Regions from separate parts of the Colwellia sp. BRX8-9 genome, predicted to be linked through region 1. Evidence: predicted binding sites of a transcription regulator. Region 1 holds the regulator's gene; each other region holds the start of a gene.
What was found. The regulator sigma-54, encoded in region 1, starts transcription at its own class of promoters, with help from an activator protein. The targets are predictions, from matches to a motif close to GTTGGCACGNNNNTNGNNT.
Positions count from the first base shown of each region.

Region 1 (7,456 bases):
ATTAACGCCAAGCCAAATAGAGCGTTGTTGCGTGCTTTTTAAAACCGGAGCAAAGGTATCTGCCTCTCCATCTAAGCCCGCCATACTCATCATTGAATGTTCGGCATCCTCACGAATAATATCAATAACATCGTCTATCGTGATACGACCAAGCAAACGGCCTTCATCATCAATAACTGGTGCAGAGAACCAATCAAATTTTTCAAAGAGTTGCGCTACGTCACTATCAGACAAATGCACTTGAATTGCTTCAATATCTTTATCAATGAGTGTTGAGACGATAATTTCAGGTTTAGCGGTAATGATCGCCGCTAGAGAAACGGCGCCAATAAAGTGATTCTTACCATCGACCACATAAAAAGAATCGGTCGCTTCAGGTAAATCACCCCGTAAGCGCAAATAGCGCAATACCACATCAACCGTTACATCGGGACGAATTGTTATGGTATCGGTATTCATGATACCGCCAGCGGTATCTTCTTCAAATGATAACGCGGCTTCGACTCGACCTCGGTCTTGCGAGTCCATAGCACTTAATACTTCTTGATAAACACTATCGGGTAGAGTACGTAAAACTTCAGCTAAATCATCAACATCCATGCCTTCAGCAACGGCGGCTAATTTTTCAGGGCGGATAGTTTTTAAAATACCTTTTCGAACTTCCTCATTGAGTTCTTCAAGTACTTCACCGTGATTATCAGCGTCGATAAGTTGCCATAAAACGGCACGACTTTTCGGGTGAGATGACTCTAATATTAAAGCAATATCATAAGCTGGCATGTTCTGTAGTAATTTTCGAACGTGCACAAACATACCGCTACCAAGTGCTTTATTGACTTGTTGCAGGCGTTGATGATTTTGTTGTTGCTCTGATATTTCCGGCATAAAGTTTTCCTGTGCCGCAGTAATACGAAAATTATATTGTTTATATCTTAGTCAAGATGCGCTGGCTAAGGTGTTGTAATGAATGATAACGTAACTTTATTTTTTATTCAGTCTTTTTATCATTCGTCTTCATCAAATTTATCAGAAAATAACTGGCATACATCGTCAAGTGCTTGTTGAGCATCTTCTCCTTGGGTAATCACCTCTACGGTTTTTCCAAAGCCACCGGCCAGTAACATTAACCCCATAATACTACTGGCATCAGCTTCTTTGCCCTCTAAGCAAATAGTAACGTTAGCATTAAGCTTTTGGCTTAACTGGGCAAGTTTAGTGGCAGCACGTGCATGTAATCCCAGTTTATTGCTAATGGTTAATGATTTATTATATTTTGGCATACAGTGACCGTTATTAAGTGCTTTGTATTTTAATGTCGCGATGATGAGACTGAACATCTTCGCGTTCTTTTCTAAGATTGTTTGCTAATATTTCTGCAATATAAACCGATCGGTGTTTTCCACCCGTACAACCAATGGCGATAGTAATATAGCTGCGATTGTTTCTTTCTAAGTGGGGTAACCATGTCATCATAAAACTGTTAATTTGCCAGATAAATTTAGTGACAATCGGTTGGCTAGCAAGAAAGTCTCGCACGGGTTGATCTAAACCGGTAAAACCTTTTAAGTCTGTTTCCCAAAAAGGGTTAGGCAGAAAACGTGCATCAAAAACATAATCTGCGTCTTGTGGTACACCGTGTTTAAAGCCAAAAGATTCAAACACCACCACCATAGATGCCGAGGTTTTGCCCAAAATTCGCTCACGCACTAAATCAGATAATTGATGAGGTGATAACTGGCTGGTATTAATATACAAACCCGCACGCGTGGAAATAGGCTCAAGCAGCTTTTTCTCTAAAGAGATGGCTTGGTCGAGTGGGATATTTTGTTTAATCAAAGGATGTAAACGACGCGTTTCACTAAAACGTCGAATAAGATCAGAGTCATCAGCATCTAAATACAGAATATCGAGTTTTACTGTTTTTGGTAGATAATCTAATATTTCTGAAACGTCATTAGGATCATTGGGTAAGTTACGTACATCTAAACTAACCGCTACTTTGTCGTAATCATTAATAACGGTATGCGCTAATGCAGGCAATAAATTCACCGGAATATTATCGACACAGTAGTAGCCTAAATCTTCGAGTACACGTAAGGCGACACTTTTACCTGACCCTGAGCGACCACTGACTATCAAGAGTTTCATTTGAGTTTTCCTGGATTATTATTAGATTTTATTAACGTTTAGCATGCTTTATTAAAGTAAAAAGCTCTTGCGAATTTTGGCATTTTCTTACTTGCTTTGCGAACTGTTTAGTACTAAATATTTGCGCAATACTTTGTAAGGTATCTAAATGTTGTTGGCAGTTTTCTTCGGGGACAAATAACGCAATAATAATATCGACAGCACGGTTGTCTATCGCATCAAATTCAACGGCTTGTTCACTGGTCAGCAATACAGCAATAACTTGTGACGTGTTGGTTAATCGACCATGAGGAATCGCAATGCCATTTCCTATGCCGGTAGAGCCAACCTTTTCACGCGCCATTAAGCTTTCGAATAATTGATGAGTATCAATATTGTCGAATTTTTTTGCCGCAGTTGTGCTAATTATTTCAAGGAGTTTTTTTTTGCTTGTACCCTTAATCGCACACAGGGTGCAATCAAGGGTAAGGATATCTTGCAACTTCATTATACTACTTAGATTCTTTGGTGAGTGAACAGGCGATAAACAGCATTAATGCTGATTCGTTTTACCTTTGTACTTCAATATTTGCCGGTCAAGCTTAACAACAAGACTATCAATAGAGGCATACATGTCAGCATTTTCAGCTTTTGCATGTAAATCAGAGCCACTAACGTGAACAGTCGCTTCAGCAATTTGATTTGATTTTTCAACGGTGAGAACAACATGAACATTATTGATATGATCAAAATGTCGGCTTAATTTTGCCATCTTAGTCGTGACGTTTTCTCGTAAAGCTTCGGTAATGTCAACATGGTGGCCAGAAAGATTAATTTGCATAAGCTTAATTCCTCATCTTTTCGTTAAAGTAAACTTTTTCGTTGGTTAGAAGGTGGAATAGAAAGTGACTCTCGATATTTTGCTATGGTGCGTCGAGCTACATTTATCCCTTGATCGGCTAATAAATCAGCCATTTTACTATCACTAAGTGGTTTTGCTGGGATTTCGGCAGCAACAAATTTTTTGATTAATGCACGAATAGCTGTTGATGAGCATTCGCCACCGCTTTCGGTGCCAACATGGCTTGAGAAGAAAAACTTCAGTTCGAAAATTCCACGTGGCGTATGCATGTACTTTTGTGTCGTCACTCGTGAAATGGTTGATTCATGCATATCGACAGCTTCGGCAATATCATTTAAAACCATTGGACGCATGGCTTCATTACCATGTTCAAAAAAGCCAATTTGACGTTGCACAATACAGTTTGACACTTTTAATAAGGTATCATTACGGCTTTCTAAGCTTTTAATAAACCATTTAGCTTCTTGTAAATTTGAGCGAATAAATTGTGTGTCCGCTGTCGACTTCATCGAACGTGACATCGAAGCATATTGCTGATTCACCGAAAGTTTTGGCGCAGTATCAGGGTTTAATTCGACCACCCAACGGCCATTTTTCTTTTCAACAGACACATCAGGAATAACATACTGATCGTCACTCTTCATCACACTATCGCCGGGTCTAGGATCAAGTGATTGAATAAGACGCACCACTTCGCGCAGTTGCTCTTCTTTCAGTCGAGTTTTACGCATTAATGTACGATAGTCTCGGCTACCCAGCAGATTAATATGGTCACGCAAAACTAACTTACTTTCTGCTAACCAAGGTGTAGCGGGGTCAAATTGATTAAGTTGAATGATTAAACATTCTGAAATAGAACGAGCAGCGACACCGACAGGATCAAAGAGGTTAATACGTTTTAGTACCACCTCAATTTCATCAAGCTCTACTCCTTCAATGGCAACACTTTCTAAAATGTCTTCACTAGATACCGTTAAGTAACCGGCGTCATCAACAGCATCAATAATTGCTGTCGCTATAGCGCGGTCTGTTTCGGTAAAAGGGCTTAATTCCATTTGCCAGCGCAAATGATCTTGAATGGAGTCTTGAGTCTCGCCTTGGTAAGTATAATCTTCTGAAGCTGGGCCTGAGCTTGAACTTGCTGCACCGGCCGTGTAGTTATCATCCCAAGTGGTATCCATGTTTAATTCTTCAGGGATATCGTTCTTGTCCATGGCTTCAGTGGTGGTGATTTCATCAATGGTAGGCGTAGCGTCTTCGCTACCATCAGAAGCAGGGGCTTCTTTAACGTCACCATTACCGGCAGTGTGAGCTTCTTCAAGGTTGTCAGTACTTTTATCTTCGGGATTATTTGAAGACTCATCCATTTCTAATAATGGATTACTTTCTAAGGCTTCCTGAATTTCTTGTTGAAGCTCTAACGTAGACAGTTGCAGCAATTTGATTGCTTGCTGCAATTGTGGCGTCATGGTTAATTGTTGTCCTATGCGGAGTTGTAGAGTAGGGCGCATTTAGGTCATTAACTTCCTATTATTTTTAATGGGATATTTTCGTTTTTTTCATACGAAGATACTATTCATTTACTGACTACTATAGCGTGAATTGTTCACCAAGGTATACATCTCTTACGTGTTGATTTGCAAGAATTTGATCTGCAGTACCTTCTGCAATAAGTTCACCATGACTAACAATATACGCATGTTCACATACATCGAGAGTTTCACGTACATTGTGATCAGTGATCAACACACCAATGCCACGTTCTTTTAAGTGTAGAATAATTTTTTTAATATCACCTACTGAAATTGGGTCAACACCAGCAAAAGGTTCATCTAATAAAATAAATTTTGGTTCAGCAGCTAATGCGCGAGCAATTTCTACTCGGCGGCGTTCACCACCAGATAAGCTCATGCCTAAATTATCTTTGATATGACCTATGTTGAATTCTTCAACAAGATGTTCTAATTTTTCTTCGCGTTCAGCATCTGATAATTCTTTTCGTGTTTGTAAAATAGCCATAATATTGTCGTAAACACTGAGTTTTCGAAAAATAGAGGCTTCTTGTGGTAAATATCCGATGCCTTTTCTCGCACGCTCATGCATAGGCGCTAACGTCAGGTTTTCGTCATTTAAGATAATATCGCCACTATCACTTTCAACTAACCCCACAATCATATAAAAAGAAGTTGTTTTTCCGGCACCATTTGGGCCCAGTAAACCGACTATTTGTCCTGCTGAAACTTGCATACTGACATTTTTAACCACTTTTCTGCCTTTATAGGCTTTGGCAAGGCCTTTTGCCATTAGGGTGCTAGTGCTCATAAATTAATTTTTTCCTGAGTTTTCGCGTCTGTGGTTGTCGCTTTAATTTTTTCTTTCGGCTGAAAAATCGTTTTAGTGCGTTCGTTAGATTTACTTTCAGCATTAACATACTGAGTGGCAATATTGTAAGTAATTCTACTGCCACTAACCTCACTACCTTCTTGCTGTAATAACGCATTTCCTGAAATTATCACTAAATTATTTGCGGGCTCATATCTTATTTCGTCTGCTTGTAAGCTAAGAGGAGTGCCATCGGCTAAGGTTTGTTTAAAGGTTGCTGGCTTCCCTTTAGCGATATAGGTTTTTTCTTCACTGCCAGATTGAGTCAGCACTTGTACTAAATCAGCACGTATAACTAATGAACCTTGAGTGATCACCACGTTATCAATATAGCTGAATATTTTATTTTTAAGATCAACGGCTTGTCTTGAAGCGTTAATTTCAATCTTTTGTTTTATATCAAATTTTTCAGCGAAAGCTGACGAAAATAGCGGAGTTGATAACAATAAGCACAGTAGGCTATTTTTTAACAATTTCATAAATTGATTTCACATGTTTAGTTAGTGTCATTTGGTTGGTGTTTAAGTCGACAATTAAACCTTTACCATCGATGGTAAATCCTTTACCGATAATTTTAATTTCTTGTTCTGAACTTATGATGTTAGTTTTTAGATCAAGTTCAAAGTATTTTCCTTGAACTTCTTGTAATAAGCTATCGGGATCTGTTGCTAACAGGCGGACATGCTTTGCTAATTTTACCCGGTTGTTATTGTATAATATGCCTTCATTGGCAGATATTTTCCATGCGGGCGCATCATTTTTTGGATGAAGTGTGTATTGAGGAAACTCAAAGTTGGTAATACTTAACTCAGGGTAATGTTCCATACGATGGGCATCAACAACATAAGCTAAGCTTCCTTGATGTTTATAAACATTACTGTGTAAATTTTCGGCAATAAAATCAGGGGTCAGCGTCTTATCAATCGCTTGTAATTGTGGTGCTGAGGAATTTCTCCATTCAATTATACCGTAAACGCCTCCCGCAATTAGAAAAAACAACAAGGTTAAACTATAAAGTCGATTCATATACTCGCACCCGAAGCATTTGCTAAGGTGTTTTGGCTAAGCATGATTAAATCGCATATTTCTCGAACAGCACCAAAACCGCCATGGTTAAAAGTGGTGTAATTTGCGATAGATAAAATACTTGGGTGGGCATCTTTAACAGCAATACCCAAGCCTACAGCGTTGATACACTCATAATCAGGCATATCATCACCAATATAAGCAATTTCCTCGAGGGATAGCTTTAATTGCTTAGCCATCGTTTTCAAGGCGGGTAATTTATTTTCTTCACCTTGCACTATATATTTAACATTTAAGGCTGACATACGTGTTGCGACAATATTTGATGTTCTCCCGGTGATCACCGCTACATCGACACCGCTGGCGCCTAATGCTTTTATGCCGTAGCCATCTTTAGTGTGAAAAGCTTTTAATTCTTCACCATCGTTACCCAAATAAATACGGCCATCAGAAAAAACGCCATCAATATCACATATCAGCAGCTTTATTTTTTTCATGGTATTGAATGCTGTGTCAGTAATTTCGCCATAGAGTGTTTGCATATTAGATAAGACCTGATTTTAGTAAGTCGTGCATATTCATTGCGCCAATAGGTATATTATTGTCATTAACAATAATTAAACCATTAATTTTTTTGTCTTCCATGATTTTTAAGCCTTCGGCGGCTAGCATATCTTGATGAGCCACAGTGGGATTTTTTGTCATCACTGATGCAATAGTATCAAGATGTATATCAATACGTTCATCAAGAATACGACGTAAATCTCCGTCAGTGAATAAGCCTTGTAATTGACCACTCTCGTCGACTACCGCCGTCATCCCCAAACCTTTTAATGATACTTCAACCAACGCATCCTTAATTTTAGCATTAGCATTTACAGTTGGTAAGCGCTCACCACTATGCATTATATCGCTAAGACGTAGTAATAGGCGTTTTCCTAAACTACCACCGGGATGAGAGAGTGCGAAGTCGTCAGCGGTAAAGCCGCGAGCATTTAATAAGGCAACAGCGAGTGCATCACCCATTACTAGGGTTGCTGTGGTACTTGATGTTGGCGC
Region 1 covers NZ_JACGVN010000002.1:168,080-175,535, forward strand. The annotation lists gene mgtE (magnesium transporter) at 1-885, opposite strand, end outside; gene H4J70_RS02455 (HPr family phosphocarrier protein) at 1,005-1,280, opposite strand; gene rapZ (RNase adapter RapZ) at 1,294-2,148, opposite strand; gene ptsN (PTS IIA-like nitrogen regulatory protein PtsN) at 2,180-2,635, opposite strand; gene hpf (ribosome hibernation promoting factor) at 2,681-2,968, opposite strand; gene H4J70_RS02475 (RNA polymerase factor sigma-54) at 2,992-4,500, opposite strand; gene lptB (LPS export ABC transporter ATP-binding protein) at 4,580-5,311, opposite strand; gene lptA (lipopolysaccharide transport periplasmic protein LptA) at 5,308-5,850, opposite strand; gene lptC (LPS export ABC transporter periplasmic protein LptC) at 5,831-6,397, opposite strand; gene kdsC (3-deoxy-manno-octulosonate-8-phosphatase KdsC) at 6,394-6,939, opposite strand; gene H4J70_RS02500 (KpsF/GutQ family sugar-phosphate isomerase) at 6,941-7,456, opposite strand, start outside.

Region 2 (7,456 bases), on a different contig from region 1:
GCCGCCTTTTCTTTTTCCTGGGCTAAGCGGTCAGTAACCTTTTGGTAAATATCTGCTTTATTATCAATACTAGTCTTTGTTGAGGCCAATTGAAAATCGATTTCTTCCTTGATAAATCCTACTGAAATATTTCGCGCGATGTCATTATACTCGTTGCTTAATGAGACCAGAGTAGAAGTATCGGAAAATGAGGGTTCAAGTGAATCAATACGCGTTAAATTACCGGTTAACACCGTAACTAACTGACTAGCTTGATCAACTAACTCTTCATCACCAAAAGAGACACTCTGGTTGTAGAGCTCATCTACACGTTGCCAAGTACTGACATTTTCACTGGTTAAGTTAACCAAATGAATCGTAGTATTTTGAATTTTTTGTAATAATATTTGGTTTTTAGAGATGGCAGTAATGTTAATAAGTAAATTAATAACAAAGCTCAAAATTGCAATCGCTAGTATTGCTAATATTTTATGAAATATAGGTAATTCTTTAAAAAACTTCATATTTATCCTAATCGTAAATGGCGTACGATGCACCGTACATTGTTAAAATACTCAAATAATAAGCCCTTCGGGCCTTCAAAAATTTTTAACTACTTTTACATTACCATTTTCTTAAGTTGAGCTTACATGAAACTCAATGACTAGACTCCGTTCTACACAATGCTCTAAATCTGCTAGAAGTGCTTATCAAGCATACACTCCACAAGAAAGTCTGTTGTTATTCAATCGCTAGGCTAAGTTCAACTTATTATAAATCATAAGGTGATTAGCTGGATACGTTTTTAGTAATCTCATGATAAATGGCTGTAGCCACCTATTACTTTACCAGCATTAACGCGAGTAAACACCAAAGATTAATTCACCTTTTTTAATAAAACTGAAAATAAGGCACAGTGAAGGTACTATTCATTTACTCTCGTGGAGCACTTTAGAGAACTTCTTCTGTTGACTATGAGTAAGTATATTTATTAAAAGTTAAGTTTATAGTTCTAATAAAATCAAGAAAACAATAAATGTTTCTTATACTTGTACGAATAGAAGAGCAGGTGTCGGTGAGCTAAATAAAAAGAATAAGGGATTATATTTACGAAGTGATGAATAATGAGTCGCGAAAAATCAGCCTTAACTTTTCACGACTCCTCATATTATTTTCTAAAGTTAATTCCTGACTGGGCTGAAAAATAAGCAAATAGGGTGTAAACCGCTGTTGCTTGCTTTAAGTCTTCAGGGTTCACCTTGTCCAAGGTATCGTTCTCTGTGTGGTGATAATCAAAGTACTTGGTACCATCAGGTGCAAAATTCATGCTTGGCATACCCGCAGCGCTCATCACACTCATATCTGATTGTGCTTGTGCATTATTATCGTTTGATAATTCAACGCCTAATGGCGCAAGATGCTTAGCAAGGTCGTTAATTGCCGTTAATGACTCTTTACCAACACCCGAAGTCATTTTATAAATTTGACCAACACCAAAGTCCCATTCAGCGCCAATGATATGATTATCCATATTTTTTTCATGGACCTCCATATATTTTTTTGCACCTAATAAACCCACTTCTTCAGCTGCAAAAAGAATGACGCGTATAGTGCGCTTTGGACGTATAGGTAATTGAGCAATATGGTGAGCAGAGGCAAGCATCATAGCAACACCCATACCATCATCTAATGCACCCGTACCGACATCCCAGCTGTCAAGGTGGGCTCCAATTGAGACAATTTCATCAGGAAATTCGCTACCGGTTATTTCACCAATGACATTGGCAGAAACAGCTGTTATTTTAGCATCAGTATGGCTGGTTAATTTTAGATAAAAGCTAACCGGTTTATTACGCTTTAATTGATTAACAAGTAAGTCTGCGTCAGGATTTGAAAGCGCAGCTGCAGGAATTTTTTTCACGCCAGCCTCATAACGCATAATGCCGGTATGAGCTATACGGTTATTGTCTGTACCTACAGAACGCATAATTAATGCTGATGCCCCTTTTTTAGCGGCTACAACTGCCCCACCCACACGCGTACCTACGGCTGGACCATAGCCGTTACCGTCGATATGCTCTTCCATTTGATAAGAAACAAATGCAATTTTTCCATCTAAACTGTTATCTGGTGCCGCGATTAAGTCAGCTAAGGTTTCAAAATGTGCAACATCTCCAATCAACCCTTCTTCACTAGTAGCAATACTGCCACCAAGAGCAATGGCGACGACCTTATGAGGATAAGGCGAGATTATTTTCGCTTGTGCTTCACCACGTTGCCAAAAAGTACCCGTGACTTCTTCTGTCCACACTTTATCAAAGCCTAAAGCGTTCATTTTAGCTTGCGCCCAAATGACAGCTTTTCTATCACCTTCTGAACCCATTAATCGATGCCCCACTTCCGTGGTTAAAGATTCTAAGACTTGATAGGACAAATTAGATTGCAGAGCGGTATTTTTTAATTGTGTCAGTTTCTTAGTTTCTGATTCAGTCAGTGTTGCCGCTGAACTTGATAAAGCTAACAAAGTACTACTGAAAACAAGCGTTTTTATTACAGATTGAAAAGGCACTTTAAGCATTATATTCCCTTTTATAGATATTATTGATTGTAGAATTAATTCAGTATCAAGAATCTTGCGCCGACATGCAAATAGGTTCGCCTTAAAAAAGTGGCAAACTATCTTTATTAAAACCATTGAGCCCTAATTAAGCGAATACTGAACTTTTAAAAGATTTATAGCTCAATACTACAGCGCTAAATATAAAGTAAACAAGGAGGATTACATTTGAATAAATTAAGCAAAGGACTGACCTTCTCGATTATCTTGCATATAGCGGTACTGATCATTTTTACACAAGGGTTATCAACAGTTCCACTTAGCGCAGTAAAAAATAACAATTCGGTTAACCCTATTATTCAAGCTCGCCTATATTTTCCTTTACGGTTAAGGAAAAAAGCGATTCTTACTTCCAGCAAGGAACCGCTAGCCATTAAAGAAACCATGCCAACAGATGAAAAAAAAAGAAGTAATGAATGGTTAGAAAAAACCAATAATAGGAAGATACAGCCTGCAAAGTTATCTAAACAGCCAATTGATAAAAACGTGTTGGAGAGTAAAAAATCAAGTAAAAAAATGAGTCAAACGTCACTGGAGAAGCTTAAGCAACGTTTAGATAACCAAGCCCGTGAAAACGCTGCAAACGACAGCTTAACTAAATACCTAACCGAGAAGAGTACCGTTGGCCAATCCATCACAACGTATGATCAGTTAGCCCCAGCGAAAGCAAAAATTAAAGAGGTAGATTGTAATAGCAGTAAATTTAATAGTGCGCTAAAAGCGATGTCAACCTTGCTTGGCGGCAGTATCAGGTGTAATAGCATGCCTAATTTAAAAAACTTTTTAAATAAAAGAATGGCCGTAGCTGAAAAAAAAGCACAAAAAAGCACAAAAAAGCCAGTGATATTTCGCTGGCTTTTTGTTAATCGCAATGTAACTAAAGAGAATTAGATTGAGAAAGAAGATCCACAACCACAGGTTGATGAAGCGTTTGGGTTATGTACTAAAAATCTACTACCTTCTAAACCTTCAATATAGTCAACTTCGCCGTCAACTAAATATTGTAAACTCATAGGATCAATAACCATAGTGACGCCTTTTTTCACAATAGTCATGTCACCGTCATTTACTTTTTCATCAAAAGTAAATCCATATGAAAACCCTGAGCAACCACCACCTGTTACATAAACACGTAATTTCAATTCCGGATTTTCTTCTTCTGTGATCAAAGATAATACTTTATTTGCGGCGGCATCGGAAAATTTTATTGGTAATTCGGGAGTTGACATATTGCTCTACTTACAAAGATGTTACGGGAGTGTCTCGCGTGTATTATCTTAAACTTGACTAATTTAGTCAAGTATTGTCTGAGATAGTAAAATTTATCAGCAAGAAGAAGAATTTCATCTGAAATATATACAAAAAATGCGCTATATAATTAAATATAGCGCATTAATTAAACCACTAACGGGTTAGTAGCTAATGGTCAATTAGTGAGTTATTTTTCTACGGTAAATAAGACCAAACATAGCAAGTAACATTAATACAAATGTTTGTGGTTCTGGCACTGCAATAGTATCACTAGGAGGAGCAAAAGAAGCTACACCTTCAATAATATCATTAGCACAGGTCATTGCCCAACGAAAGGCTATTTGATTAGCGGTGGCAAGTGCTGTGCCGCTCACATCAAAAGAAAAACTAACTTTACCATAGTCAACATTATAACTTTTCTGATAGTTATAATGATGACTCCAGTAAGTGAATGTTTTCTGGTAACTTGCTTGATTATCAACTGACCATGAAGATGAATCATGAACTATATCGCTGTTCCTATCAGCAAGCATTACCGCTTGGTTATCACGAGAACTAGTACCATGAAGATCAGATGAACTAACTACCTGATTACTGCTAAAGCCTGACTTTAATTGGCCAGTTCCTGACGTAGATTTACGTGCGCCACTAAGATCGTAAACATAGTTCCAGTCAGTGCCAGTGTTTGAATCTGTAGCAGAATCAGTATACCTGTCACCATTGTTTGGTTGGTTCCCATTTGGGTTCCAAGGAGATGTTGCTGTACCATTAAGGTCTTCATCAGCAGCCATAAACAAATCACCAAGTTTAATGTCATTGTAGCCTACATCATTATAAAATGACGTAAAGATATCAACACTTAGCGTTGTACCATCACGAGAAACAAGCATTTTATCGATATCGTAACGAGATGTGTAACCATTAACATCGCTGCTGTGGCCTGCACCGATGTAATTATCGATAATTTCTTCACCGCTCACGTTGGTGGCAAGCGCATTAATACTTAACACTGAGAATGTAACAGCTGCAATCCATTTTAAACATTTCATATTTTAAACCTACTTCTAAATACTGGCATAAATAACATGTGTAATAAAAACACAAGACTATGTATAAATTTTATTTACTTATTGACCCCACACAATTCAATATTCAAGCCAAGATTAAAAAGCCCTTTATTTTTAAGTGCATAGGATTATATTATTTGATATATCGGTTATTTTACCTAAAAGTGTAAAAAATATCGACAACTATTAAATGTGCAACTTAAACAATTAAAGATCTGCTAGATATTCATAATGACTCCTAGTATCCTTAGCAATTGATTTTCATAAGAGAAATAATTAAATGGCCTCTTTGGTAAAAACGACTTTAGCCTTACTCTCCGGCACAATTTTATTGCTGAGTTCGCATGCTCTGGCTTTGCCCGATCAAAACGCAGATAAACCTTATGAAGATGCCCTAGCAAGCTTTTACCTTTCTGAACTCAACGCGGCAATTATTCATTTAAAGAATGCCTTAAAAAATGATCCTGAACATTTACCTTCTATGGTGTTACTCGCCGAAGTATATATTGCTATGGGTGATGGAGCTTCGGCAGAAAATCAACTAGAAAACGCCCAAGAAAAGAATGCCGATGAAAGTAAAATACTGCCGTTAATGCTTGAAGCTTATCTTTTACAGCAAAAATATAAAAAAGTAATTAATGCGCCAATGGCTTCTATAACTCAAAAACAACAACTGAGTAAAGTTGCCGTATTGCAAGGACGTGCTTTTATAGCGATGAATAACTTAGCGCAAGCAAAAGTTTTATTCCAAGAAGCTTTAGAGTATATGCCTAGTAGTATCAAAGCCCAATTAGGCATAGCACAAGTAGAGCTGCTTAATGGAAATATGCTCCAAGCAAGAGCCTATATTGATAAAGCACTCTCTTCATCGCCAACAAACAGTATCGCTTTGACAATGCTTGCTAATATAGAACAGCAAGCTGGCAATCGGATTGAATCGTTAAAAATAATTTCACAAGTTATTGAGCTAAACAATAAAGATTTTCCTGCGTTACTTACGCGAGCCAGTTTATATATTGAACTGGGTGATTTTCAACTTGCTTTAAACGACCTTGGTATAATCATCACAGAAATCCCCAATGAGCCGAAAGCAAATTATTTAAAGATAATTGCAAACAGTGCCTTAGGTAATACTGAAGAAGTTAATAAAACAACCGCTCATATCAATACCGTATTAATGGGATTACCCGAAGATATAATGAAACAGAATCCCGTGTATCTTTATTTAGCGGGTGTGATTAGTTTTCAGCAACAAGAAAATTTAAAGGCTCAAGATTTTTTGCAAAAATATATCGCTATTATTAGTGACGATATAAGAGCGTTAAAGTTAGCCGCTCAAATTGAACTCGCATTAAATAATCCCTTTCGTGCAAAAACATTATTAGTAAAATCTAAGCTAGTAGCCCCTGACGACGTTGAAACATGGTCGCTTCTTGGTCAGACCTATACCGTATTAGGAGAACTACAACTTGCTGAAGATTACCTCAAAGATGTTATTGACAGTGATAAAGAAAATCCCCAACCTCTATTTGAGTTAGCAAAATTAGAAATTTTAACAGGAAAGTTTCCACAAGCTATTACTCACCTTCAATTAGCAAAATCAATAGATGCTAATATAAGTTTTATTGTGCTGCTCGCAGAGGCCTTCCAACAAAACAATCAGTTTGAACAGGCACTAGAGCAATTAGACCTTGCGTTAATTTTACAAAGTGATGATAGCGTTTTGCACTTAAAAAAAGGTATTTTATTAGGTCAACTAGAACAGCACCTACTAGCAAAAGAATCACTAGAACAATCACTAAAGTTAAACCCTAACAACCTTAGGACACTTGTCCATTTATCAAGAATCGATGTTATGGAACAACAGCCAGAAAAAGCGATAGCAAAAATAAATAAGAAAATCGTTGAACTAACAGAACCCAATTCATTTTTACTGATTGAGCTAGGTAATATACATCGCCTAACCAACAATAATAATGAAGCGTTATCAGCCTACAAAAAAGCCTACAGTGTTGATAATACTAACCCCAATGCATTAATAAATATTATTGAAATACAAGTCATGCTTGGCCAATTGAAAGAAGCGATAACCTTAACCAGTGAGTTTTTAAACAAAAACAACAAAGCAGGAAGTATTTATCTAGCACTCGCTAATTTATACATGGCAGATAAAGAATACCAAAAAGCGTTTAGTACTTTCGAATTGGCGGTTAAAAATAGTAATGATAAATCAAATGTTTATAATATTTTTGCTGATGCACAATTGTCACGCTCAGATTTTGAAGGCGCTACACTCAGCTTAAAACGATCAATTTCATGGAATGCTGAAAATCTTGACTCCCATTTAAAGTTGTTTGATATTTATCTGCAACAAAAAAACGAAACGTTAGCGCTCGATATTTTAAAGCGTATAGCCAAAAAAAGTACTAATATTATCTTTTTAAACAACCTTGAGGGTAACTTATACTTACAATTAGGAAAACTAGCCGAAGCAGAAAAAATATTTCTAGCTTCCTTGAAAAAAAGTCAAAACCGACCCGCG
Region 2 covers NZ_JACGVN010000010.1:58,807-66,262, forward strand. The annotation lists gene H4J70_RS10225 (methyl-accepting chemotaxis protein) at 1-503, opposite strand, end outside; gene H4J70_RS10230 (M20/M25/M40 family metallo-hydrolase) at 1,148-2,557, opposite strand; gene H4J70_RS10235 (hypothetical protein) at 2,765-3,487, shown strand; gene erpA (iron-sulfur cluster insertion protein ErpA) at 3,484-3,825, opposite strand; gene H4J70_RS10245 (PEP-CTERM sorting domain-containing protein) at 4,027-4,896, opposite strand; gene prsT (XrtA/PEP-CTERM system TPR-repeat protein PrsT) at 5,195-7,456, shown strand, end outside.
Region 2: H4J70_RS10245 (PEP-CTERM sorting domain-containing protein) is a predicted target of sigma-54. The motif match lies at 4,991-5,009, and genes of this name have one in related genera.

Region 3 (7,456 bases), on a different contig from region 1:
TGTCCTGCGGCAGCTTTTTGCATCTCTGCGGCAAAAACCGGATGCCGTGCTCGATAGGTTGCATCAACACTACTGCTAACACTATCAGCATTAGCAATGTTACTTGCGGTGGTATTTAAGCGAACAGATTGAGCGCTCATACCCGTGCCAGATATAGTAAATACGTTAAATAGGCTCATAATTATTGCCCTGCTCCGGTGATGGCTTTTTTCAAGCCTTTAATCCTGCCAGTAAGAAATTGAATGCTGGCTTGATACTGCATTGAGTTTTCTAGATACAAGTTTCGTTCCACTTGTGCATCTACGGTATTACCATCGCCAGTATCTGGTTGATCGGGTGTTCTAAATTGCACACCATTATTGGTTGCAATGCGAACATCAAAATGCTTTTCGTGGGTTCGTGACATACCTGATTGTTGCTTTTGAGAGGCTTGCGCTAAGGCAGACTTAAAGTCCATGCCCTTGGCTTTATAGCCGGGTGTATCTGCATTAGCAATATTACTAGCAATAACTTCTGCACGTTTAGAACGAACAGCAAGTGTTTGTGGGTGAATGCCAAGTGCTTTTTCAAAAGTGATAGCCATAGTGTTACCTCCAAATCAATGAAGATAACTATACAATTTCTATGCCAACGGGGAGTTTAGTGGGGGGATATTAAGTCTTTTTCTGATAAATGATACCAGGATTACAGCGAACCATATCAAAGTTTTGGTTTAAACCCGTTAAGGATTCCGAGGCGCCAAGAAAGAGATAGCCGTTAGGATTTAGCACACCTTCAATTTGAGATATTATTTGCTTTTTAATTTCTGGTGCGAAGTAAATCAATACGTTACGACAAAATACAATATCAAACTTACCCATTAGACTATAACTATTTAGGAGATTTAGTTGCCTAAAGCTAACCATTTTCTTAACCGAGTCTTTGACTTTTGACATACCTTTATCGCCATTTTCAAAAAACATTCTTTTGCGTTCGGCTGATAAACCTCGTGACAACGCTAAATTGTCATAATGGCCATACTTACAATGCTCAAGCATAGTATTGGAGATATCAGTGCCAATAATTTGAACACCCCCCGAAAACGCAGCAGGATTACTTTGCTTAAATTCTTGAACTGCCATCGCAATAGAATAAGGTTCTTGACCTGAAGAACTTGCCGCTGACCAAATTTTCAAAGGCGTTCTTTGATTTTTAAACTCAGGAAGTAAGCGTTTTTTCAATAGTTCAAAGGGGTACTCATCGCGAAACCACAAGGTTTCGTTGGTCGTCATGGCGTCGATAACTGCGGCGCGTAACTGCCTTTCAATTGGACTGAGAGTACGAGTGACTAAATCACCTAATGTGGTAACATCAAATTTAGCCATTAAAGGGGCTAAACGGCTTTTCACTAGGTATTGTTTATTTTCACCTAAGACGATGCCACATTGTTTCTCTAGGAAGACTCTAAACTGATGATAACTGCTATCATCAAGCTGTCGGATTGACACTTCGATATTCCGCCTTAAATTATTATTATCATTTATTAACGATAGAATACGCTAAAAATAATGGGTTAATTAGCATTATTTGCTAGTTCATCTTTCTTTAACCATTTTTTTACTGCTGTGGCTAACTCATCAGGATGAAACTTTGGAATAAAATCTTCTGCACCAACTTTAGCAACCATGGCATTATTAAAAACACCACTTAGCGAAGTATGTAAAATAACCGGCATGGCTTTCAATCGATCATTATTTTTAATCTCAGCGGTTAAGGTGTAACCGTCCATTTCAGGCATTTCTATATCAGAGATAAGTAAAGCCACTTTTTCGGTAATTGATGTATGACACTCGGCTTCTATAGCAAGTAATTGATCTAAAGCGTCTTGGCCATTTTTAGCTAACAACATTGTTAAGCCTAATGGCTCTAGAGCTCTTCTCACCTGATTTCGAGCTACGGTTGAATCATCCGCGATCATAATTACCCGTTCGCCAAGACTAACTCCGACACTCGCATCAACAACACCTTCACTGAGTTCTGTTGAAATAGGACTAATTTCATTTAAAATTTTCTCTACATCTAAAATAGAGACCATTTTTTTGTCTATTTCTGTAACCGCCGTTAAATAGCTTGATTTGCCAGCACCTTCTGGAGGGGGCATGATGTCTTTCCAGCTTAACGTGACGATTCTCTCAACACCGCCAACTAAAAAGCCCTGCACACTGCGATTATATTCTGCAATAATGACAAAAGAATTTTCATCTGGCACTATTTCTGGGCCACCTGTCGATTTGCTCAAATCGATCACTGAAATGGTTTGGCCACGAATATGGGCAACACCTTTAATAAAAGGGTCTTGTCCTGGCAGTAAGGTTAAGCGCGGACAAGGCATAACTTCACGTACTTTAAAAACATTAATACCAAAACGTTGTGGTCCGATTAAACGAAAAAGTAATAATTCAAGCCTATTCTGTCCAACCAACTGAGTGCGTTGATTTACTGAGTCTAAAATTCCTGCCATACAAACCTCATTTTACTTAATTCACAAAAAGGCACACTTCTTGATTGTGCTTACAGATACATATTGAACGTTCAATTTTTTGACGTTTAGTGCGTATTCGTCTGTTTTTAATTATTGTTAAACTATACATAAATTAAGCATAGACGAGTATTTTAATTTCCCTAGCAAATAGTTGACAAATTTATGAGCATATTCAAGATATTTATCATTCTTTCGCTAATCTCAGCGCTTTTTTCAAATCTAGCCTTTGCCCAAACGATGGACAGACAGCAACTTCAAGATTTTGTTACCCAATTTATAAAAAATAACACGCCATTGCCAAAGCAAGGAAAGATAAACGTTTCAGTCTCTACTTTAGATCCCAGAATTATTATTCAACCTTGTTTAACACCTTTAATCGCAAATATACCTGAAAATCATAATGGTAGAAACGTAAATGTTAAAATAAATTGCGACGACCCATCGTCTTGGTATCTTTATATTCCTGCAAAAATTCAAGTGGTCATACCGGTAGTTGTTGCAAAAAGTATCATTAGTAAGGGCAGTAGAGTTGATAGTTCAAATGTCACCATTGAATATCGCGATAAATATAGAATTCGTGGTGAGAGCTTAGATGATACCAGAATCGTTATTGGTACCCGAGCTAAAAGAAAGTTGAGGGCGGGTGTGATTCTAACTAAAAAAAATATTTGTTTTGTTTGCAAAGGCAGCCATGTCACGCTTATTGCGCAATCGAATACCTTGACAATAAAAACCTCCGGCATAGCCCTTGAAGACGGGGGGCTTGGCGAGCAAATAGCGGTTGAAAATGAAGGCAGTGGTAGAACGGTAACAGGGCGAGTATCGGCTATCAACGAAGTGATAATTAATTTATAATAATGGTTAAGTTATTAGGCTGCTTGCCGATAACAAGATAGTGAATATCAACCCGTTATCTATAGGATAGTATTATGGCTATAAATATCAATAACTTGTCAAACAACAGTCAGGTAAAGCAAAAGCTTGATCAACAAGTACAAGTCAAACAGCAAGCCACACAAAATGCAGCAAGTAGTGAACAAGGAAGATCTGTAGGTAAAGATTCAGTCTCTTTAACACCACAAGCTCAACAGTTAAATGAGTTACAAAAGAAAGCGAATGACGCACCAGCCGTTGATCAGAAAAAAATCGATCAACTCAAAAAAGCCATTGCAAATGGTGAGTATAAAGTTGATCCTGAAAAGCTTGCTGCCAGTATAGCAAATTTCGAATTTAAACTAGGCTAACAGTTTACTGTTAACCTAATCACAGGAGTTACACCTGATGACAGCGTTAGCAGCAGAGCAATTAATTGCTCAACAGTTACATAACCTACAGCAGCTTGAAGAGCTGCTCAGCGTTGAAAAAGAAGTCTTACAAAAACAAAGCCCACAAGCATTAACTGCCGTTACCGAGCAAAAAGAGGCTTTGCTAAAAGCCATACAGCAACTTGATGAACAAAACGCTCAAAATATTATTTTGAAAAACGAAGTTAAATCAGGTATTCATCAGCAAGAGATTGCTGAAATTGAAGCTATTTTACTGCGTTGTAAAGACAAAAATCAGGTTAACGGTCAAATCATACAGCAATCTTCACTTGCCGCTGAACGCATGAAAAACTCCTTGCTTGAGAATCATAACCGCTCATCAATGACCTACAATAGTAAGGGCAAGAAAAGTGGTGGCCTTAGCAGTTTAGGCATTAAAGCTTAGTAAAAACAACACGCTAATTAACAACAAAAAGCCTCAACTTAACAATAAGCTGAGGCTTTTTTTACAGAAAAAACTAAAACGACTTTATTAAACGAGTTTAGCTTGGCCGCTCAGCTCCCCCCTTGGCAGCTACGATAGCTGAGCGTAAACTTGTCATTAATGATGAGTAAGCTAAGCAAGCCTAACCAAATAGTTTCCCTAGTTTTTCTTTTGCTTTATCTTTGAGCTTATCTTTTTGTTTATCTTCAAACTCTTTCTTTTTCGCTGCGACGATATCTGAGTTAATCAGCTCATCTAATGCTTTATCGCTATCTCCAATCAGTGCTTCAACATCCATTAGAGACTCGGCTTCCTTATTACTTCCCCCTAAAGCTTGAGTAAGCTTAGTGTTTAACCCTGCTTTAATGTCAGATTTGAAGCTTGTTAATTTAGTTGATACTTGCTGCACCATTGAATCTTTTAATTGGTTATCAAGTGGTGATGAGATAGATAACGTCGGAGCCGTTATTTTACCTTTTGCAGCTATGGTTAACGCCAACGACTTAAGAGACTGAACTGTGTCAATAAAGAGTGTACTTAACTTCGAAGTGCCAGCACCACTATATTGAGTATTAGCTAGGTTAAGTTTATTTTCACTGTCAATTTGGTCATCAATGAATGAAAAAGACCCCTTACCTGATAATAAACCACTGTTAAGATCTAAAGTAAAAGCACTTGATTTTTGTAGTGAAACATCTTTTAAGGTGACATCGGCAAGTTGCCACTGCCCCTTACCTGTTAAAACATCTTGCTTATCTAGTGAGAAAGCTAACCCTAAGGTTAATTTCCCCGAGCCCTGTACATTGTCACTTTTAACGTTAATAACACTGTTATTACCTCGTACCCAGTGCTGATGTGTCAATTCTTTGCCGCTAATTGCAAATTCACCTTGTGGCAATATTAAAGAAAAATTTGCTTGTTCGATAAGTACGTCGGGCAAAGGTGTTTCATCATTAAACTGCACATAACGACCTTGATCACTTGCTACTGGTGCTTCTTTGTCGACTTTTGAAGATTTAATTAGCGGTGCTATATTTCGATAAACAGTATCAGCATAACCAAAGTATTCTCTTGCTTGCTCACCAAACAACAAGTGAGCAAAATCAGCACCATCGACACTGTCAAGTTGGTACTTGCTCTCAATGTTTTTCCAATCCGCGCTTGGCGCATCTTTTAAAGCTTTAGTCTGTTCGCTTAATAATGTTTTTGAAGCGCTAACTTGCTGCTTTGCTTTGTTCATGACCACTTGATCAGCTTCGAACTTCGTTTTTAGCGCAGTAAAATCTTTATTAAGCTTTTCAAGATCGGCTAAACTTTCTATCTTAATATTAGCTAGTTGCTCTACTTGCTTTTTATAGTCTGCTAACGCGTCTTTAGTCGGAAGTGTTTCATAAGCAGCTTGCAGCTTTTTCTTTTCGATTTGATAACTTTGCTCTAAAGCTTTGCCACGTTTGACCGTTAGCAAATCACTATTATTGAGTAAATCTTCAGCTTTAGGTAGGCTAACATCAAGTTTAGGTAACATTGAATCACCTACACCGTCACTGCCATTTTCAGTATCATCACCAAGCCTATAGACTTCACCTACAGACTGCCTAGGCTGATCGATTCTTAACTCAGCAACGTTTAACTCGCTAATATATAACTTACCAAATAAATATTGCCAAACATCGACACCGGCTGAGGCTTGTGAAAAACTCACCAAATTATGGCTAGGTTTTTCAGGATCGGTTGCTTGGAAACCTTCAATACTCAGTGTTAAGGGTAAATAGTTAATTTCAACTTCACTAACATTAACCTCTGCACCTAGATACCATTCGCCTGATTTTTCTATACCTTTCTTAACTAAAGCGTCTGCAAATAAATAAATAAAAGCGATCATTAATCCCATGACCACAAAAAAACCAACTAGCCCTTTCCAACGAATAAAACGACTCATTACAACTCTCCTTGGCCAGAAACGTGGCTATAAATACGGTAGAACTTTGATGCTTTTAATGCCTTAACAATACGGAACTTCTCAAAGAAGGCTTTAATATGTAGTCGATACTTTTCAATTAAAAAATTACTTAGATAATATAACGGCACCGCTAATAAACAGCCAAGCACCAAAGCACCCAACGTATAAGTATGGTGAAGATGGCCTAGTTTAAATAACGAAGACTGATATAAAGCATCAAATAAAGGGTGTAATGACTTTGCTGTTAGTAATGACTCACCAACAGTAACGATCAATGATGACAACAAATAACTTAACCCTTTAAAGAATCCCCAAGCGACTATAAAACCGCCGATATTGACTCTTAAAAATAAAACCACGAATATAAAAGCAATATTATGCAAGGTAAGCAGTGGCGATAGTCCAACGATAAAACCTAACGCTATGGCCAATGATATTTGCCGAGTAGAGCTTTCTGAGTTCAGTGCATTGAACAGTTTAGCGAGTAATGTAAGCATTCCTTTTCCTTTTTTGTGTTCTCTTGCTATGTATTTACCACTTAAAGCTTAGTGGGTTAAGTATAACTAAAGCAGGCTTATGCATTAGCGCTACTATTGCGTTTCTTTACGGGTATAAACAAAATCATTACCTTGACTCATTTCTTCACTATATTGATAGCCAGCAACATCAAAGGATTTAAGTTGTTCAACCTCTGTTAAGCGATGTTCAATGATATAACGTGCCATTAAACCTCGTGCTTTTTTGGCAAAGAAACTGATCATTTTAAATTGACCATTTTTCCAATCTTTAAATGCTGGAGTAATTATTTCACCTTGAAGCTTTTTTTTATTTACTGATTTAAAATATTCATTAGAGGCTAGGTTAATTAACACTTTATCACCCTGCTGGGCCAATGCTTCATTGACATGGTCAGTAATAATGTCTCCCCAAAACTGATACAAGTTGCTGCCACGATCATTCGCTAACCTTGAACCCATTTCTAAGCGGTAGGCTTGCATTAAATCAAGAGGTTTGAGTAAACCGTATAATCCTGACAAAATTCTCATGTGTTTTTGTGCGAAATCAAAATCATCTTCATTAAATGTTTTGGCGTCTAATCCGGTATAAACATCACCATTAAACGCTAATACCGCTGGGCGAGCATTATCAACAGTAAAAGGCATTGACCATTCACCAAATCGAGCAGCGTTTAACCCAGCAAGTTTATCACTAATGCCCATTAAGGT
Region 3 covers NZ_JACGVN010000004.1:81,731-89,186, forward strand. The annotation lists gene flgC (flagellar basal body rod protein FlgC) at 1-179, opposite strand, end outside; gene flgB (flagellar basal body rod protein FlgB) at 182-583, opposite strand; gene H4J70_RS04615 (protein-glutamate O-methyltransferase CheR) at 654-1,487, opposite strand; gene H4J70_RS04620 (chemotaxis protein) at 1,553-2,500, opposite strand; gene flgA (flagellar basal body P-ring formation chaperone FlgA) at 2,684-3,376, shown strand; gene flgM (flagellar biosynthesis anti-sigma factor FlgM) at 3,451-3,765, shown strand; gene flgN (flagellar export chaperone FlgN) at 3,803-4,231, shown strand; gene H4J70_RS04640 (TIGR03545 family protein) at 4,413-6,209, opposite strand; gene H4J70_RS04645 (TIGR03546 family protein) at 6,209-6,727, opposite strand; gene yaaA (peroxide stress protein YaaA) at 6,821-7,456, opposite strand, start outside.
Region 3: flgA (flagellar basal body P-ring formation chaperone FlgA) is a predicted target of sigma-54. The motif match lies at 2,528-2,546, and genes of this name have one in related genera.

Region 4 (7,456 bases), on a different contig from region 1:
ATTTCTCAATTCGCCCCAAAACCTATCGTAGTTTTTTCAGAACAACAATGTGCCAATACTACCATTAATCAGATGGTCAAATCAGGGGTTAGTGCTTATGTGGTAGGGGAAGTTAACCAAACAAGAGTGAAGTCAATTATTGATGTGGCTATTGCGAGATTTGAGCTTTTTCAAGGACTAAAACAAGAACTTGCTGACACTAAACAAAAATTGTCTAGCCAGAAAAGTATCGATAAAGCTAAACGTTGGTTAATGGAAACAAAACAACTGTCTGAAATAGATGCGTATCACTTCATTCGAAAAATAGCGATGGATAACAGCCAGAAAATGGATGATGTTGCCAAAAACATCCTTTCTGTTGCTAGCATTTTTTAGATATTTAAAGACGTGTTAAAGAATTGTAGAGAATATCAATTATGTTTAATATTGAAAAAAAAAATATAACCCTTGGCTTTATGCCATTAACAGATAGTGCCCCCTTAGTCATTGCTCATGAAATGGGATTTTTCGAAAAATGGGGGCTTAACGTAAACCTAACAAAACAAAATTCTTGGGCCACATTAAGAGATAAATTGCATAGCGGAGTTATTGACGCCGCCCAAATGTTAGCCCCTATGCCCATTGCCTGTAACTTAGGTTTACACGGACAAAAGTCAACCGTGATTGCCCCAATGATATTGAGTCGTAACGGTAATGGCATCACGTTATCGACTAAACTCTACCAAAAAATATTATTACAACACAATACCAATGAGATCAGTATGCCATTTTCGGCCAATATATTGAGACATGAAATAGAGCAACGAAAAAAAGAAGGTAATAAATTAACCTTCGCTGTCGTTTTTCCTTATAGCTGTCATCATTATCAACTTGTTGAATGGCTAAAGAATAGTGATATCGATCCATCAGACATTAATTTATTAATTGTACCTCCTTCAAACATGGTGCCATCTATGCATTCAGGGGATCTTGATGGCTTTTGTGTCGGTAGTCCTTGGAATGCTAAAGCGGTTAGAGAAGGTGTTGGCATCACAGGTGTTACTTCTTCTGACTTATGGGAAGATTCACCTGAGAAGGTGCTTGGATTAATGTCTGATTGGCAAGTTAAGCACCCAGAAACAACATTTGCTTTAGTATCTGCTTTATATGAAGCATGCCAATGGCTTGAAAATATTCCCAATCGCTTTGAAGCAGCGAGGTTCTTGAGTCGTGCAAAGTATTTAGACACACATATCGACGTAATTGCGCCTTCATTAATGGGGGGTTGCCTAACCCTTAACAATACATCACCTCGTAAAGTAGAAAGCTATCAACAATTTTCGACATTAGGTGATCCCACATTCAATAGGCCAGCACATCATTACGGTGAAAACATTGCCAAATTAATGCAAGCGTGTGGACACATAAACAGACAACAAATAACGGATCTAGACATTGCTTCGATCTACAGGGAAGATATTTATCAAGCTGTAATATATAAGAATAAGTAGAGCCTTTATTAAAATGAAGTATCTGCCTACAGGCCTATAGACACCAAAATAGTGCAAACACTTCTCACTTTTGGAGCAAATAGAGCAAAGCATTTAATAAAAAACACATGTAACAAAGTAAATCACTGATTTTAAATACAATTAATAGGTGGCACTAATTGTGCTTTATAGTTAATAGCGTTTTCATGTTAATTCAATCAACAGCGGTTGTTTTAACGATAAAGTGAAAATTGACTCAAAACTTATTTCGTTAAAACTAATCGCACTGCAACGACGTAGTCATTATTAGTTTGGCATTGAAGCCCACAGTACTCGGATTGTATCCGAAGTACTGTGGGCTTTTTTATTTGGAGAAAGGTATTTTGAAAACGACTTTAAAAAATGAATGTAAAAAATTATGCCGTACTGTTATTGCAGGACTATGTATTTCTGGCTCCCTACTGACTTCGTCTTTGCAAGCAGCAGAGCTAGGCTACCCAGAAAAAGAAGAACTTAAATTTGGTTTTATTAAATTAACCGATATGGCCCCTATCGCTATTGCTTATGAGAAAGGATTTTTTGAAGATGAAGGCTTATACGTCACGATTGAATCTCAAGCTAACTGGAAAGTATTACTTGATGGCGTTATAGATGGTCGATTAGACGGTGCTCACATGCTTGCTGGCCAACCCATTGCAGCAACGATTGGTTACGGGACTAAAGCTGAAATCATCACGCCTTTTTCAATGGACTTAAATGGCAATGCGATTACTGTTTCTAATGAAATTTGGAAGCAAATGAAGGTCAATATTCCTAAGCAAGCCGATGGAAGACCTGTTCATCCTATTAAAGCTGATGCCTTAAAGCCTGTTGTAGAAAAGTATCTTGATGAAGGCAAACCTTTCAACATGGGTATGGTGTTTCCAGTGTCGACACATAACTACGAGTTACGCTATTGGTTAGCGGCTGGTGATATTCATCCTGGATTTTACGCTCCTCATAAAGGTGATACATCAGGAAAGATTGACGCACAAGTGCTGTTGTCAGTAACGCCTCCTCCACAAATGCCAGCCACAATGGAAGCCGGCACTATTTATGGTTATTGTGTAGGTGAACCTTGGAACCAACAAGCCGTATTTAAAGGCATTGGTGTGCCGGTCGTTACCGATTATGAAATTTGGAAGAACAACCCGGAAAAAGTATTTGGTATTACTAAAGCCTTTGCTGAAAAATACCCAAATACCACCATTCGTTTAACACGCGCATTGATTCGTGCCGCTAAATGGTTAGACGAAAACAATAATGCTAACCGTCCAGAAGCAGTGAAAATTTTATCTCAATCGAACTATGTTGGTGCTGATTACGACGTTATCGCAAACAGCATGACAGGGACTTTCGAGTACGAAAAAGGCGATGTGCGTTCAGTACCTGACTTCAACGTATTCTTTCGCTACAACGCCACTTATCCTTACTACTCTGATGCTATTTGGTATTTAACACAAATGCGTCGTTGGGGACAAATTAGCGATGACAAACCTGATAGTTGGTACAAAGATATTGCCGCACAAGTTTATCGTCCTGATATTTACATGGCTGCAGCGCAATCATTAGTTGATGACAAGTTATTGTCTAAAAGCGACTTTTCAGACTTAGTCGGTGAAGACGGTTTCCGTGCTCCTCAAAAACACTTTATTGACAACATTGTTTATGACGGTACTCAACCAAACGCCTATATAAACAAGTTTAAAATTGGCCTAAAAGCCGGTGACAAACTTTAGAACCTTGTCGTATTTTAGCCAGTACTTTACTAAGTAGTTATGCGCTGTCCATTAACCGGCAGCGCATAAAGGAGAACAAAAATGACTGCTGTAATTAATAAAAAAATATTAGGTATTGTGCCAATGAGTAATAACAAAATAATCGGGTCCTTTATTTCAGAAAAGGCACAAGCGTTGATATTACCTATGGCCGGTATATTCTGTTTTATGCTGCTATGGTCGTTTACGGCAAGTAGCATTGATACTTCGCTCGGAAAATTCCCTGGCCCCAGTGCAGTGGCTACTCAAGTAGTTAATTTAATTGATGAACATAATGCTGAACGCGACAAAGAAGATGCTTTTTATATTCGCCAGGACGAACGAAATAAAGTGCGCATGGCAAAAGATCCAAGCTATCAAGCTAAAATACGAGTTTATACCGGTAAAGAAACATTTCTAGACCAAATATTCACCAGTTTAGTGACGGTAGTTAGTGGCTTTTTAGTGGCTGCTGTTGTTGCTATTCCCTTAGGTATTGCCATTGGTTTAAGTAAAAATTTAAATACGGCAATAAACCCTATTATACAAATTTTTAAACCCGTATCTCCTTTGGCTTGGCTACCGATAGTAACCATGGTAGTCAGTGCACTTTATGTATCTCCTGATCCTATGTTTGCTAAATCTTTTATCACCTCTTTAATCACAGTAACTTTATGTAGTCTTTGGCCTATGGTCATCAACACTTCTTTTGGTGTGGCTTCAATAAATCAAGACTGGGTGAATGTCAGTAAAGTATTAAGCCTGCCTAAACACGTACATATTCAAAAAATTGTTTTACCTGCTTCCATTCCTGCCATTTTTACTGGCATGAGAATGTCATTAGGTATTGCTTGGATGGTACTTATTGCGGCTGAAATGCTGGCACAAAATCCAGGGTTAGGAAAGTTCGTTTGGGATGAATTCCAAAACGGCAGTTCGCAATCCCTTAGTCGCATTATGACCGCAGTATTAACCATAGGCCTTATTGGCTACATGCTTGATAGAACCATGCTGCAACTGCAAAGAATATTGTCTTGGGACAAATCAAGCGCACAACTTTAGCCAATATAGGATTAAGGAAATCACATGAGCATTATTTTAGACATCAGCAAAGTAGATATGGTATTTCCAACCCCTAAAGGCGATTTTACCGCGTTAAAGGGTGTTGATTTACAAATAAAAAAAGGTGAATTCATTTCACTTATAGGTCATTCAGGTTGTGGTAAATCAACCGTATTGAATATTGTTGCCTGTTTGCACAGAGCAACATTAGGTGGCGTATTATTAAATAACAAAGAAGTAACAGAACCCGGCCCTGAACGTGCTGTTGTTTTTCAAAACCATTCATTATTGCCTTGGTTAACCGCCTATCAAAATATTGAGTTAGCGGTAAAACAAGTCTTCAAAAATAAAATGTCTTCAAGCGAAATGAAAGAATGGATCGAACATAACTTACGTTTAGTTCATATGGATCATGCAAAAGACAAGCGTCCTGATGAAATTTCAGGCGGTATGAAACAACGTATTGGTATTGCCAGAGCTTTAGCAATGAAACCAGAAGTACTTTTGATGGATGAACCTTTTGGTGCGCTCGACGCTTTAACGCGAGCTCATATGCAAGACTCATTAATGGAAATTCAGCAAAAGCTTAACAACACCGTCATCATGATCACCCATGACGTAGATGAAGCTGTTTTATTATCAGATCGCATTGTCATGATGACCAACGGGCCAGCCGCGACAATAGGCGAAATATTAGACGTCAACTTACCTCATCCAAGAAACCGTTTAGCGCTAGCAGAAGATGTTGAATATAACCGATTGCGCTCAGCTGTTTTAACTTTTTTGTATGAAAAACAAAGAAAAGTTGAAGTTATTCCTACAGCTAAATCGGCTAAATCAACTGAAAAAGCTGAAGTAAAACAAAAGACGTCCAGTGTTGCTTAATACATTTCGCTAAATTAAAAAATTATAAAAATAATTTAAAAAAACTTTAAGGGATAAACCATGAAAAACGTTCATACATTCTCAAAAATTACGGCAGTGATTTTGTTAGCAAGTGCCAGTGCTTCAGCAACCGCAAATAGCGAGACTAAAGCTAAAGCCAGTATAGATTTAAACTTGCGATATGAAAAAGTTGATCAAGACAATACCAAAAAAGATGCCTCAGCGTTAACGCTAAGAACTCGTCTAAATTACACCAGTGCTAGCTACAATAATTTTACCGCAGTTGTTGAATTTGAAGACTCACGCCAAGTAGCGGGTATTAACAAGTATAACGATGCCGTGGGTAATAATACTCAATATTCTGTTATTGCCGATCCAGAAACGACTGAATTAGACCAAGCTTATGTGCAATACAAAAAAGATGGGATCACCGCTAAAGTCGGTCGCCAAGTACTGACCTTAGATAATCATCGTTATGTTGGGCATGTAGGATGGCGTCAAGATAGACAAACATTTGATGCCGCGACCATAACTTATGACGCATTAGACAATGTAAAAATGAGCTATAGCTACATTAATAAACGTAATCGTATTTTTTCCAATGAAAAAGATTTTAATGCAAAAGACCATTTACTTAACCTCGCCTACAAAACGAGTTATGGCAAACTAACCGTTTACAGCTATCTCTTAGAAGTTGATGAAGGAACCGCTAATAGCTTAGATACTTTCGGGGTGAGTTTTAACGGTAAAAAAGACAAGTTTTCATATTCAGCCGAATTTGCTACTCAAGATTCAGAAAGCGGCGCAACTGACTACTCTGCAAGCTATATGGCCATAGAAGGCGGCTATAGCTTTGATGCGGTAACTCTTAAATTAGGTGCAGAAGTTCTAGGCAGTGATGATTCAATGGTTGGGTTTTCAACACCCCTGGCGACACTGCATAAATTCAACGGTTGGGCAGATCAGTTTTTAGGTACACCAAAAGAAGGCTTGGTTGATCTTTATGCCTCTGTGTCAGGTAAAGCATTCGGCGGCGGTTGGACAGTGACAATTCATGATTATTCTGCTGATGAATCAACCGATACGGTTGATGATTTAGGTAGCGAAATTAATGCCGTTTACGCGAAAAAATTCGCTAAGAATTATAAGGCAGGCTTAAAGTATGCGGCTTACTCAGCAGGCGATTCTACTGCAGGTAAAGTTGATACAGATAAAATTTGGCTTTGGGTAAGTGCAAATTTTTAGCTCTCCAAACACACTTATAATGATAACGCTCTACAGGTTTGTTAAGCGTTATCACAAATTGTAAACCCATATCACTATTGCAGCAGGTAAATAAAATTAGCTCAAGTAACCAACAAATCATAGAGAAACAAAAAGTTGTCGTGGTCGGTAACGGCATGGTGGGTCACCATTTTGTTGAGCAATTGGCTCAAATGAACACAGCTGTTCAAGCCATTGAGATAACCGTTTTGTCAGCAGAGCCTCGCCTTGCTTATGACCGTGTTCACCTTTCAACATACTTTAGCGGTAAAACAGCGGCAGATCTGGCCATGGCTGACGAAAAAACTTACCAAGATTGGACGGTAAATTTTCAAACTAATGCCAAAGTTGTTGATATCGATCGCAGCAATAAGCATGTTGTCACGCAAAACGGCCAAGTTATCGCTTATGACAAACTCATCTTAGCCACTGGCTCTTATCCTTTTGTACCGCCTATTCCAGGAAAAGACCGCGAGCATTGTTTGGTTTATCGCACCATAGATGACTTAGATAAGATTCAGGCCAGCGCAAAGGTCAGTAAAGTGGGGGTGGTTATCGGCGGTGGTTTACTCGGCCTTGAAGCTGCAAATGCGCTAAGCCACTTAGGCTTAAAAACCCATGTCGTTGAATTTGCATCACAATTAATGGGGGTACAAATTGATGCTGGTGGCGGTCGCTTATTAAAAGAAAAAATTGAAGCTTTGGGTGTTGAGGTGCATACATCAAAAGCCACCAGTGTAATTGAAGACGGCGAAATCTGTCGTTATAAACTGTGTTTTAGTGATAATACCGAGCTAGAAACTGACCTTATTTTATTTTCCGCAGGTATTCGCCCTTATGACAATCTAGCTAAATCATTCGCGCTTGAAATGGGTGAACGAGGCGGTATTGTGATTAATGACCACTGCCAAACCTCAGATAAAAATATCTATGCGATTGGCGAATGTGCGCTTTGGAACAACTTCATTTTTGGTTTAGTGG
Region 4 covers NZ_JACGVN010000004.1:145,588-153,043, forward strand. The annotation lists gene H4J70_RS04880 (ANTAR domain-containing response regulator) at 1-375, shown strand, start outside; gene H4J70_RS04885 (CmpA/NrtA family ABC transporter substrate-binding protein) at 417-1,490, shown strand; gene H4J70_RS04890 (CmpA/NrtA family ABC transporter substrate-binding protein) at 1,901-3,247, shown strand; gene H4J70_RS04895 (ABC transporter permease) at 3,371-4,327, shown strand; gene H4J70_RS04900 (ABC transporter ATP-binding protein) at 4,352-5,212, shown strand; gene H4J70_RS04905 (alginate export family protein) at 5,273-6,457, shown strand; partial or broken gene nirB (nitrite reductase large subunit NirB) at 6,574-7,456, shown strand, end outside.
Region 4: H4J70_RS04890 (CmpA/NrtA family ABC transporter substrate-binding protein) is a predicted target of sigma-54. The motif match lies at 1,638-1,656, and genes of this name have one in related genera.